2 regions of the Streptomyces sp. NBC_00984 genome follow, and region 2 is predicted to be linked to the other one. Evidence: riboswitches for the same ligand, from Rfam matches in the RefSeq annotation. Region 2 holds a riboswitch; the other holds the start of a gene.

What was found. Region 2 has a riboswitch for thiamine pyrophosphate ahead of thiO (glycine oxidase ThiO). Riboswitches for the same ligand answer to the same signal wherever they lie in the genome.
Region 1: linked by a shared signal. The riboswitch ahead of thiC (phosphomethylpyrimidine synthase ThiC) and the one ahead of thiO (glycine oxidase ThiO) in region 2 are both predicted to bind thiamine pyrophosphate.

What each region holds. Positions count from the first base shown of each region.
Region 1 is NZ_CP108734.1:4,523,343-4,527,549, forward strand. It holds gene OG520_RS20070 (hypothetical protein) at 1-198, shown strand, start outside; gene thiC (phosphomethylpyrimidine synthase ThiC) at 282-2,057, opposite strand; TPP riboswitch at 2,050-2,183, opposite strand; gene OG520_RS20080 (YibE/F family protein) at 2,215-3,576, shown strand; gene OG520_RS20085 (SsgA family sporulation/cell division regulator) at 3,657-4,094, opposite strand; gene OG520_RS20090 (IclR family transcriptional regulator) at 4,196-4,207, opposite strand, start outside.
Region 2 is NZ_CP108734.1:6,627,030-6,631,236, forward strand. It holds gene pknB (Stk1 family PASTA domain-containing Ser/Thr kinase) at 1-10, opposite strand, end outside; gene OG520_RS29620 (thiazole synthase) at 122-916, opposite strand; gene thiS (sulfur carrier protein ThiS) at 919-1,146, opposite strand; gene thiO (glycine oxidase ThiO) at 1,143-2,327, opposite strand; TPP riboswitch at 2,325-2,437, opposite strand; gene OG520_RS29635 (NAD(P)/FAD-dependent oxidoreductase) at 2,671-3,927, shown strand; gene OG520_RS29640 (peptide-N4-asparagine amidase) at 4,044-4,207, shown strand, end outside.

The sequences.
Region 1 (4,207 bases), 2.1 Mb from region 2:
CGGGACGCGCTCGCCGATCCCGGAGCCGCTCCCGCCTCCCGCACACCGCTCCGCTCGGCGAACCGCATCCCGAAGATCGGCTACAGCCGGCCGGACTTCTCCAGCCCGGACGACGGCCCGGCGGGCCCCCGCCCGACGTTCACCTCACCGGACTTCACCAGCCCCGACTTCGGCGGTCCCGAGCACGAACTGGACTGACCGGGCCCACACACCGGCCGGACGGCAGGAGCGGTCGCCCCGGAGACAGGAGTCCCCGGGGCGATACCTCCTCCCGGATACGGTCAGTCCGCAATCGGCAGATAGACCCGGTTGCCGGCCGCCGCGAACTCCTTGGACTTCTCCGCCATGCCCGCCTCGATCTCCGTCTGCGAACCGCCGTGCTCGCGCCGGATGTCCTGGGAGATCTTCATCGAACAGAACTTCGGACCGCACATCGAGCAGAAGTGCGCCGTCTTCGCCGGCTCGGCGGGCAGTGTCTCGTCGTGGAACTCCCGTGCGGTGTCCGGGTCGAGAGCCAGATTGAACTGGTCCTCCCAGCGGAACTCGAAACGGGCGTCGGAGAGGGCGTCGTCCCAGTCCTGCGCCCCCGGGTGCCCCTTGGCGAGGTCCGCCGCATGCGCCGCGATCTTGTAGGTGATGACGCCGGTCTTCACATCGTCCCGGTTGGGCAGGCCGAGGTGCTCCTTCGGCGTGACGTAGCAGAGCATCGCCGTCCCCCACCACGCGATCATCGCCGCGCCGATGCCCGAGGTGATGTGGTCGTACGCCGGAGCGACATCGGTGGTCAGCGGGCCGAGCGTGTAGAACGGCGCCTCCTCGCAGATCTCCTGCTGAAGGTCGATGTTCTCCTTGATCTTGTGCATCGGGACATGGCCCGGCCCCTCGATCATGGTCTGGACGCCGAACCGCTTGGCGACCGTGTTCAGCTCGCCGAGCGTGCGCAGTTCGGCGAACTGGGCCTCGTCATTGGCGTCGGCGATCGAGCCGGGACGCAGCCCGTCGCCCAGCGAGTACGTCACGTCGTAGGTCGCGAGGATCTCGCAGAGCTCCTCGAAGTGCTCGTACAGGAAGGACTCCTTGTGGTGCGCGAGGCACCACGCCGCCATGATCGAGCCGCCGCGGGAAACGATGCCGGTCTTGCGGCGGGCGGTCAGCGGTACGTACGGCAGGCGCACGCCGGCGTGGACCGTCATGTAGTCGACGCCCTGCTCGGCCTGTTCGATGACGGTGTCCTTGTAGATCTCCCACGTCAGTTCCTCCGCCCGGCCGTCGACCTTTTCAAGGGCCTGGTAGAGCGGAACCGTGCCGATCGGCACGGGTGAATTGCGCAGAACCCACTCACGGGTGGTGTGAATGTTGCGGCCGGTGGACAGATCCATGACGGTGTCGGCGCCCCAGCGCGTCGCCCACGTCATCTTCTCCACCTCCTCCTCGATGGAGGACGTCACCGCGGAGTTGCCGATGTTGGCATTGACCTTCACCAGGAACCGCTTGCCGATGATCATCGGCTCGATCTCGGGGTGGTTGACGTTGGCCGGCAGCACGGCCCGGCCGGCCGCGATCTCCTCGCGCACCACCTCGGGCTCGACGTTCTCCCGGATGGCCACGTACTCCATCTCCGGGGTGATCTCGCCCCGGCGGGCGTACGCGAGCTGGGTCACCGGCTGCCCGTCCCGGCTGCGGCGCGGCAGGCGCGGGCGGCCGGGGAAGACCGCGTCGAGGTTGCGCAGTCCACCGCGCGGCGAGGTGTGCTTGAGCCCGTCGTCCTCGGGGCGGGCGGGGCGGCCCGGATACTCCTCGGTGTCACCGCGGGCGACGATCCAGTTCTCCCGCAGCGGTGCGAGCCCGCGGCGGACATCGGTCTCGACGGTGGGATCGGTGTACGGCCCCGACGTGTCGTACAGCGTCACGTCCTTGCCGTTGGTGAGGTGCACCTGACGGACCGGCACCCGGAGGTCCGGGCGCGAGCCCTGGACGTACCCCTTGTGCCAGCCGATGGACTTCCCGGCCTCGTCGCTCTGGTTCGAGGCAGGCGTGCGTGCGTCCGCTGTGGTCATGAGACCTACTCCCTACGCCGGCATTACCCGGTAACAGGTTCGGCGGTCGGCGCAGCCTGTCCCGTACGGACGTACGGATATCAGCGCCCTCTCAGCCCGGTGCTCCGAGCTCCCGCGTGTGCAAAGGTTCCTCCACGCTAGCGCCCCGTCCGGCGTAATGAACAGAGGGCCCGTCCCTTCTTGCGATGATCGGCCGGTGACGTCCCTCGATATCGAGCATGAACCGCAGGGCCATCAGCACGGCCACTCGCACAGCCACGGCCCTGCCGCGCCCGTCTCCAAACATCTGCGCAAGGTCATCGCGGCCGTACTGATCCCGTTCGCCACCGCCGTCGTCGTCGGTCTGGTGGCGCTCTGGCCGGGTGGTGCGCCGCCGCACGAGCGGACCGGCGTCGGATTCGACCGGCAGACCCAGCAGGGAAAGGTGGTGAATGTCGACATGGTGGGCTGCAAGGACGTGAACGTGGTCCAGATGCCCGTCGGCGGGGACACCTCACCGCCCTCGGGAAGCGGAAAGGGACTGTGCAAGAAGTCCACGATCGAGGTGACGACCGGTCACGACAAGGGCCGGACCTTCACCGAGGTCGTCCCGCCGGACGCACCGCGCCAGTTGCGCGAGGGTCAGGGCGTGGTCGTGGCGTACGCCCCCGACGCGCCCCATGATCTGCAGTATTCGGTGACGGACGTGAACCGGAAGTTCCCGATGGCCCTGCTGGCCGGGATCTTCGCCCTGGTCGTGGTCGCGGTGGGCCGCATGCGCGGGGTGATGGCGCTGGTCGCGCTCGCCGTGTCCTTCGCCGTGCTGACCCTGTTCATCCTCCCGGCCATTCTCCAGGGCTCGAATCCGCTGCTCGTCGCGGTGGTCGGGGCCAGCGCGATCATGCTGATCGCGCTCTACACGTGCCACGGCCTGACCGCCCGCACCTCGGTCGCGGTGATCGGCACGCTGATCTCGCTGCTGCTGATCGGGCTGCTCGGATCGCTCTTCATCGGCTGGGCGAGCCTGACCGGCAACACCGACGACAACACCGGCCTCATCCACGGCCTGTACCCGCACATCGACATGAGCGGTCTGCTGCTGGCCGGTGTCATCATCGGTTCGCTCGGCGTCCTCGACGATGTGACCGTGACCCAGACATCGGCGGTCTGGGAACTGCACCAGGCGAACCCGACGTTGGGTGTGCGGGGCCTCTACCGGGCAGGCATCAGGATCGGACGGGACCACATCGCCTCGGTCGTCAATACGCTGGTGCTCGCCTACGCGGGCGCCGCAATGCCGTTGCTGCTGCTGTTCTCCATCGCGCAGAGCAGCGTGGGGACGGTGGCCAACAGCGAGCTGGTGGCGGAGGAGATCATACGAACGCTGGTCGGCTCGATCGGACTGGTCGCCTCGGTGCCGGTGACGACGGTGCTCGCTGCGCTGGTCGTCTCCGCGGACCGCACAGGGCTCGGCGCGGAAGCCGGAGCTTCGGCACCCGTACGGGCCGGGAAAGGCCGTCGTCGTAGGACGAAGCCTTGAACGTCTCCGTCAGGTGAACAATTCACCCATTCGGCAGGTACCGTGTTCGACCGGCGAGCCGGTCGGCGGCGCCGTTCTTGTCAGCCGGCGTTCTGTTCCTCGGCAAGGATCCGGCCCAGGGCGTCCTCCAGGTTGCCCTCGAAGTCACCCAGCGTGCACTCCTGCCCAAGCGGCACAAGCTTGTCGGTCCGGTCGAGAAACGCCACAAGTGGTGCCGTACCGGCCCTGAAGAGGGCCCGGTCCTCGCCGACCTGGAGCCGGATATGTACGTCGGAAAGCCCCTCGGGCTCGGTGGGTCCGATGTGCACATCACCGTCACCACTGGGGCTGTTGAGGCCGTCGAGCAGCAGCTCACGGCCGAATGCCCAGGTGACGGGGGCGTCACCGGGCAGATGGAAGGTCATCCGGATCGCATACGGATCGCAGACCTCGTACCGGAGCTCCACCGGGATCCGGAAAGAGAGCTCCTCGGAGACGAGGAAGCTCATCATGACCTCAGCTTGAACCGACTCGCGCATCGTTCAACCCCGCAGTAGATGAATCTGGCCAGGAATGATCCCCCGTGGCCCTATTGACGCCATCGTGGTGCACGCGATAGCAGATCACAAGGAGTGATTTTTCAGATACTGAT
Region 2 (4,207 bases):
TCGTATCCACGCAGGCGAGTCTACGAGCCGCCACGGACACGGCCCACGGGCCGGGGCACTCCCGGGGCCGTACTGCAGCCGAGCCGTGACAGGAACATGCGCTGTCCGCCGTACCGGCGGCTCAGAAGGCCGGGCGCTCCGGGTCCAGCACCGCGCGCCCCTCCACCGGCGACGACGCCTCGGCGAAGTGGCGGCGCGGAATCCGGCCGGCCCGGTACGCCAGCCGCCCGCCCGCCACCGCGTGCCGCATCGCCGTGGCCATCAGCTCGGGCTCCTGGGCCCGGGTCACCGCGGACGCCAGCATCACCGCCGCGCACCCCAGCTCCATCGCGAGCGCCGCGTCGGAGGCCGTCCCGGCGCCCGCGTCGAGGATCACCGGCACCCGGGCCTGCTCGACGATCAGCTGGAAGTTGTGCGGATTGCGGATGCCGAGCCCGGAGCCGATGGGGGAGCCGAGCGGCATGACCGCCGCGCACCCCACGTCCTGGAGCCTGCGGGCCAGCACCGGGTCGTCATTGGTGTACGGCAGCACGGTGAAGCCGTCGTCCACCAGGATCTCCGCGGCGTCCAGCAGCTCGATCGGGTCGGGCAGCAGGGTCCGCTCGTCGGCCACCACCTCCAGCTTGATCCAGTCGGTGCCGAGCGCCTCGCGGGCCAGCCGGGCGGTCAGCACGGCCTCGCCCGCGGTGAAGCAGCCCGCCGTGTTGGGCAGGACGCGGATGGAGAGCCGCCGCAGGACGGAGAGCACCGAGCCCTGCACGGTCGGGTCGAGGCGGCGCATCGCGACGGTGGTCAGCTCGGTGCCGGACGCGGTCAGGGAGCGCTCCAGCACGTCGAGGCTCGGCGCCCCGCCCGTGCCCATGATCAGCCGGGAGCCGAACGTGGTGTCGCCGAGGGCGAAGAGGTCGTCCGCCATGGTCAGCCTCCCTGGACCGCGGTCAGGACCTCGACGCGGTCCCCGTCGCGGAGTGCGGCGGCCGACCACTGGCCGCGCGGTACGACGGTCTCGTTGACGGCGGCCGCGACGCCGGAGCGCGCGGCGGTCAGGGTGGCGACCAGGGCGTCCAGGGTGGTGCCCGCGGCGAGGAGCCGCACCTCGCCGTTCACGGACACGGACACGGAGGGGGGTACGGGCTCGGCGGTCATGCGGGCTGCTCCTGACGTACGGGGGCGGCGGCGGACGAGAAACGGCGCGGGGTGAAGGGACGGGCCGGCTCGGGCGGCTCGCCGCCGGTGAGGAGCTCCGCCATGACGTCACCGGTGATGGGGGTGAGCAGCACCCCGTTGCGGTGGTGGCCGGTGGCGAGATGGAGGCCGGGCAGGGCGGTGGGGCCGAGCAGCGGGGCGTTGTCGGGGGAGGCGGGGCGCAGGCCGGCCAGGGTCTCGGTGAGCGGCAGCTCGGTGATGCCGGGTACCAGCTCGTGGGCGTCCCGCAGCAGCTCGTAGACGCCGCCCGCGGTGACGGTGGTGTCCCAGCCCAGCTCCTCGCTGGTGGCACCGACGACCAGTTCGCCGTTCTCGCGCGGCACCAGATAGACATGGCTGCCCCGGACCACGGCCCGTACCGTCCGGCTCAGGAACGGTGCGTACGGGGCCGGCACGGTCAGCCGCAGCACCTGGCCCTTCACCGGCCGGACCGGCGGCACGACCTCGTCCGGCAGCCCCGGCAGCCGGCCACTGAGGCTGCCCGCGGCGAGCACGACCTGGTCGGCCGCGAGCTCCGTGCCCCCGGCGAGCACCGCTCCGGCGGCCCGGTCGCCCACCACGCTCAGGCGCTCCACCCAGCCGCGGTGGAAGACCACCCCGGCCCGCTCGCAGGCGGTCAGCAGGGCGGCGGCCAGCCGGCGGGGATCGATCTGGTGGTCGCCGTCGACCCGCAGACCGCCGCGGACACCCGGCGCGAGCATCGGCTCCAGCCGGCGGCACTCACGGCCGGTGAGCCACTCCGACTCCAGGCCCGAACGCCGCTGCAGGGCGTGCAGGTCCCGCAGATGGGCGCGGTCGTCGGAGTCCAGCGCGACGGCCAGGGTGCCGCAGGCGCGGAAGCCGGTCTCCTGCCCGCTCGCCGCCTCCAGCTCGGCCGCGAAGGCCGGATAACGGGCGGCGGAGGCGACGTTGAGGCCCAGCAGGAGCTGTTCGCCGTAGTGGAGTTCGGTGACGGCGGCCAGCATGCCGGCCGCCACCCGGGCGGCCCCGCCACCCGGTTCGGGGTCGGCGACCGCGGTGCGCAGCCCGCGTTGCGCGGCCCGCCAGGCGGTCACCAGGCCGATGATCCCGCCCCCGATGACCAGGACATCGGATCCGTTTCCGTTCCGAGAAGAACGCATGGGCTTCCAGCCCCTCCCTTCGCCGGCATGACCCGGATCAGGTTCGTACGGTCGGAGGCCGCCCAGCCTCCCTCTCAGCCCGGTGCGTCCGGGCTCCCGCGAGTGCTTTACGTCGGCCACCTTAACCCCGGCCACCCGGCCCGGTAAGGGAGCAGCCGCCGTGGCCCGTCCGCTCGACGGACTCGTCCTTCACCGGTGGCCGGCCGGACGCCCGGCCGGATCGGCACCCGGACCGGCGACACCCTCGCTTCCACCCCGTGGGAGTCGCGGGAGAGCGGCGGGACGAGCACGGTCGGAGAACACACCCTTTCCTGACGATCTATCAGGTGCTTAAGGTGTACGGGTGAGCGAGCAGCAGCAGTCGGAACAGCCGGAACGGCGGGCGGGACGCCGCGTCGTCATCGTCGGTGCGGGCATGGCCGGGGTGCAGACCGCGGTGGCCCTGCGGGAGCAGGGCTTCACCGGCCCCGTCACCCTGATCGGCGCCGAACCGCATCAGCCCTACGACCGGCCTCCGCTGTCCAAGGCGGTGCTCCTCGGCAAGGCCGAGGACTCCGCCTTCGACATCGACTTCGAGGCGCTGGAGATCGATCTGCGACTGGGCCGCGACGTCACCGGTGTGCGGCCCGCGGCGCATGAGCTGGACACCCCGTCGGGACCCGTCCCCTACGACGTCCTGGTGATCGCGACCGGTGCCGAACCGGTCGTCCTGCCCGGGTCCGAGGGCGTTCCCGGCGTCCATCTGCTGCGCACCCTCGACGACGCGGCACGACTGCGGCCGGTCCTCGACGAGCAGCACGGCGTCGTGGTCGTCGGCGCGGGCTGGATCGGTGCCGAGTTCGCCACCGCGGCCCGCGCCGCGGGCTGCGCGGTCACCGTCGTCGAGGCCGCCGACCGGCCCCTCGCGGGCGCGATGCCCGCGGAGGTCGCCGCCCCGATGGCCGCCTGGTACGCGGAGAGCGGCGCCGAACTCCTCACCGGAGCCCGGGTCGCCCGCATCGAGCCGGGCCGGGTGGTCCTCGCGGACGGCCGTACGGTCCCGGCCGGAGCGGTCGTCGTCGGAATCGGCGCCCGGCCCGCCACCGGCTGGCTGGCCGGCTCCGGCATCGCGCTCGGCCCCGACGGATCGGTGACCGCCGACGGGGCGCTGCGCACCTCTCTGCCCGATGTGTACGCGGTCGGCGACTGTGCCTCGTTCCCCTCCGCCCGGTACGGCGAACGCCTGCTCGTCCACCACTGGGACAACGCGCTCCAGGGCCCGCGCACCGCCGCCGCCAACATCATCGGGGCAGTCGCCGCCGACGGCCCGGCGCCGATGACCTACGACCCCGTGCCGTACTTCTGGTCCGAGCAGTTCGACCGGTTCGTGCAGTACGCGGGCCACCACGGGAGCGCCGACACCTTGCTGTGGCGCGGCGATCCGGCCGCAGCCGCCTGGTCGGTGTGCTGGCTGCGCGAGGGCGTGCTGGTCGCGGTTCTCGCCGTCGGCCGGCCGCGCGATCTGGCGCAGGGGCGCAAGCTCATCGAGGTGGGGGCGCGGCTCGATCCGGCGCGGGCCGGTGACCCCTCCGTACCGCTGAAGTCGGCGATCCGTCAGTAGGCGTACGGAAAGCGGACGTTGGCGTCCGACATGTGGGCTCCCCCTTGGAGGCGGGCGGAAATTAGTGCACTGTGCATCTTTTGGATTGCTCATTTCACACTCTTCGAAGGATGCGCATGTTCCGGCACAGATGGGCCCGCGCGCTGCGCGGAATCTCCATGGCCTCGGCGTCGATCGCCCTCGTCGGTGGCGCACTCGCCGCCCCGGCGTACGCGGGCGCCACCCCCAAGCCCGGTTCCAACCCGGCTGTCGACTACCAGGACCCGATCGACGCACTGCC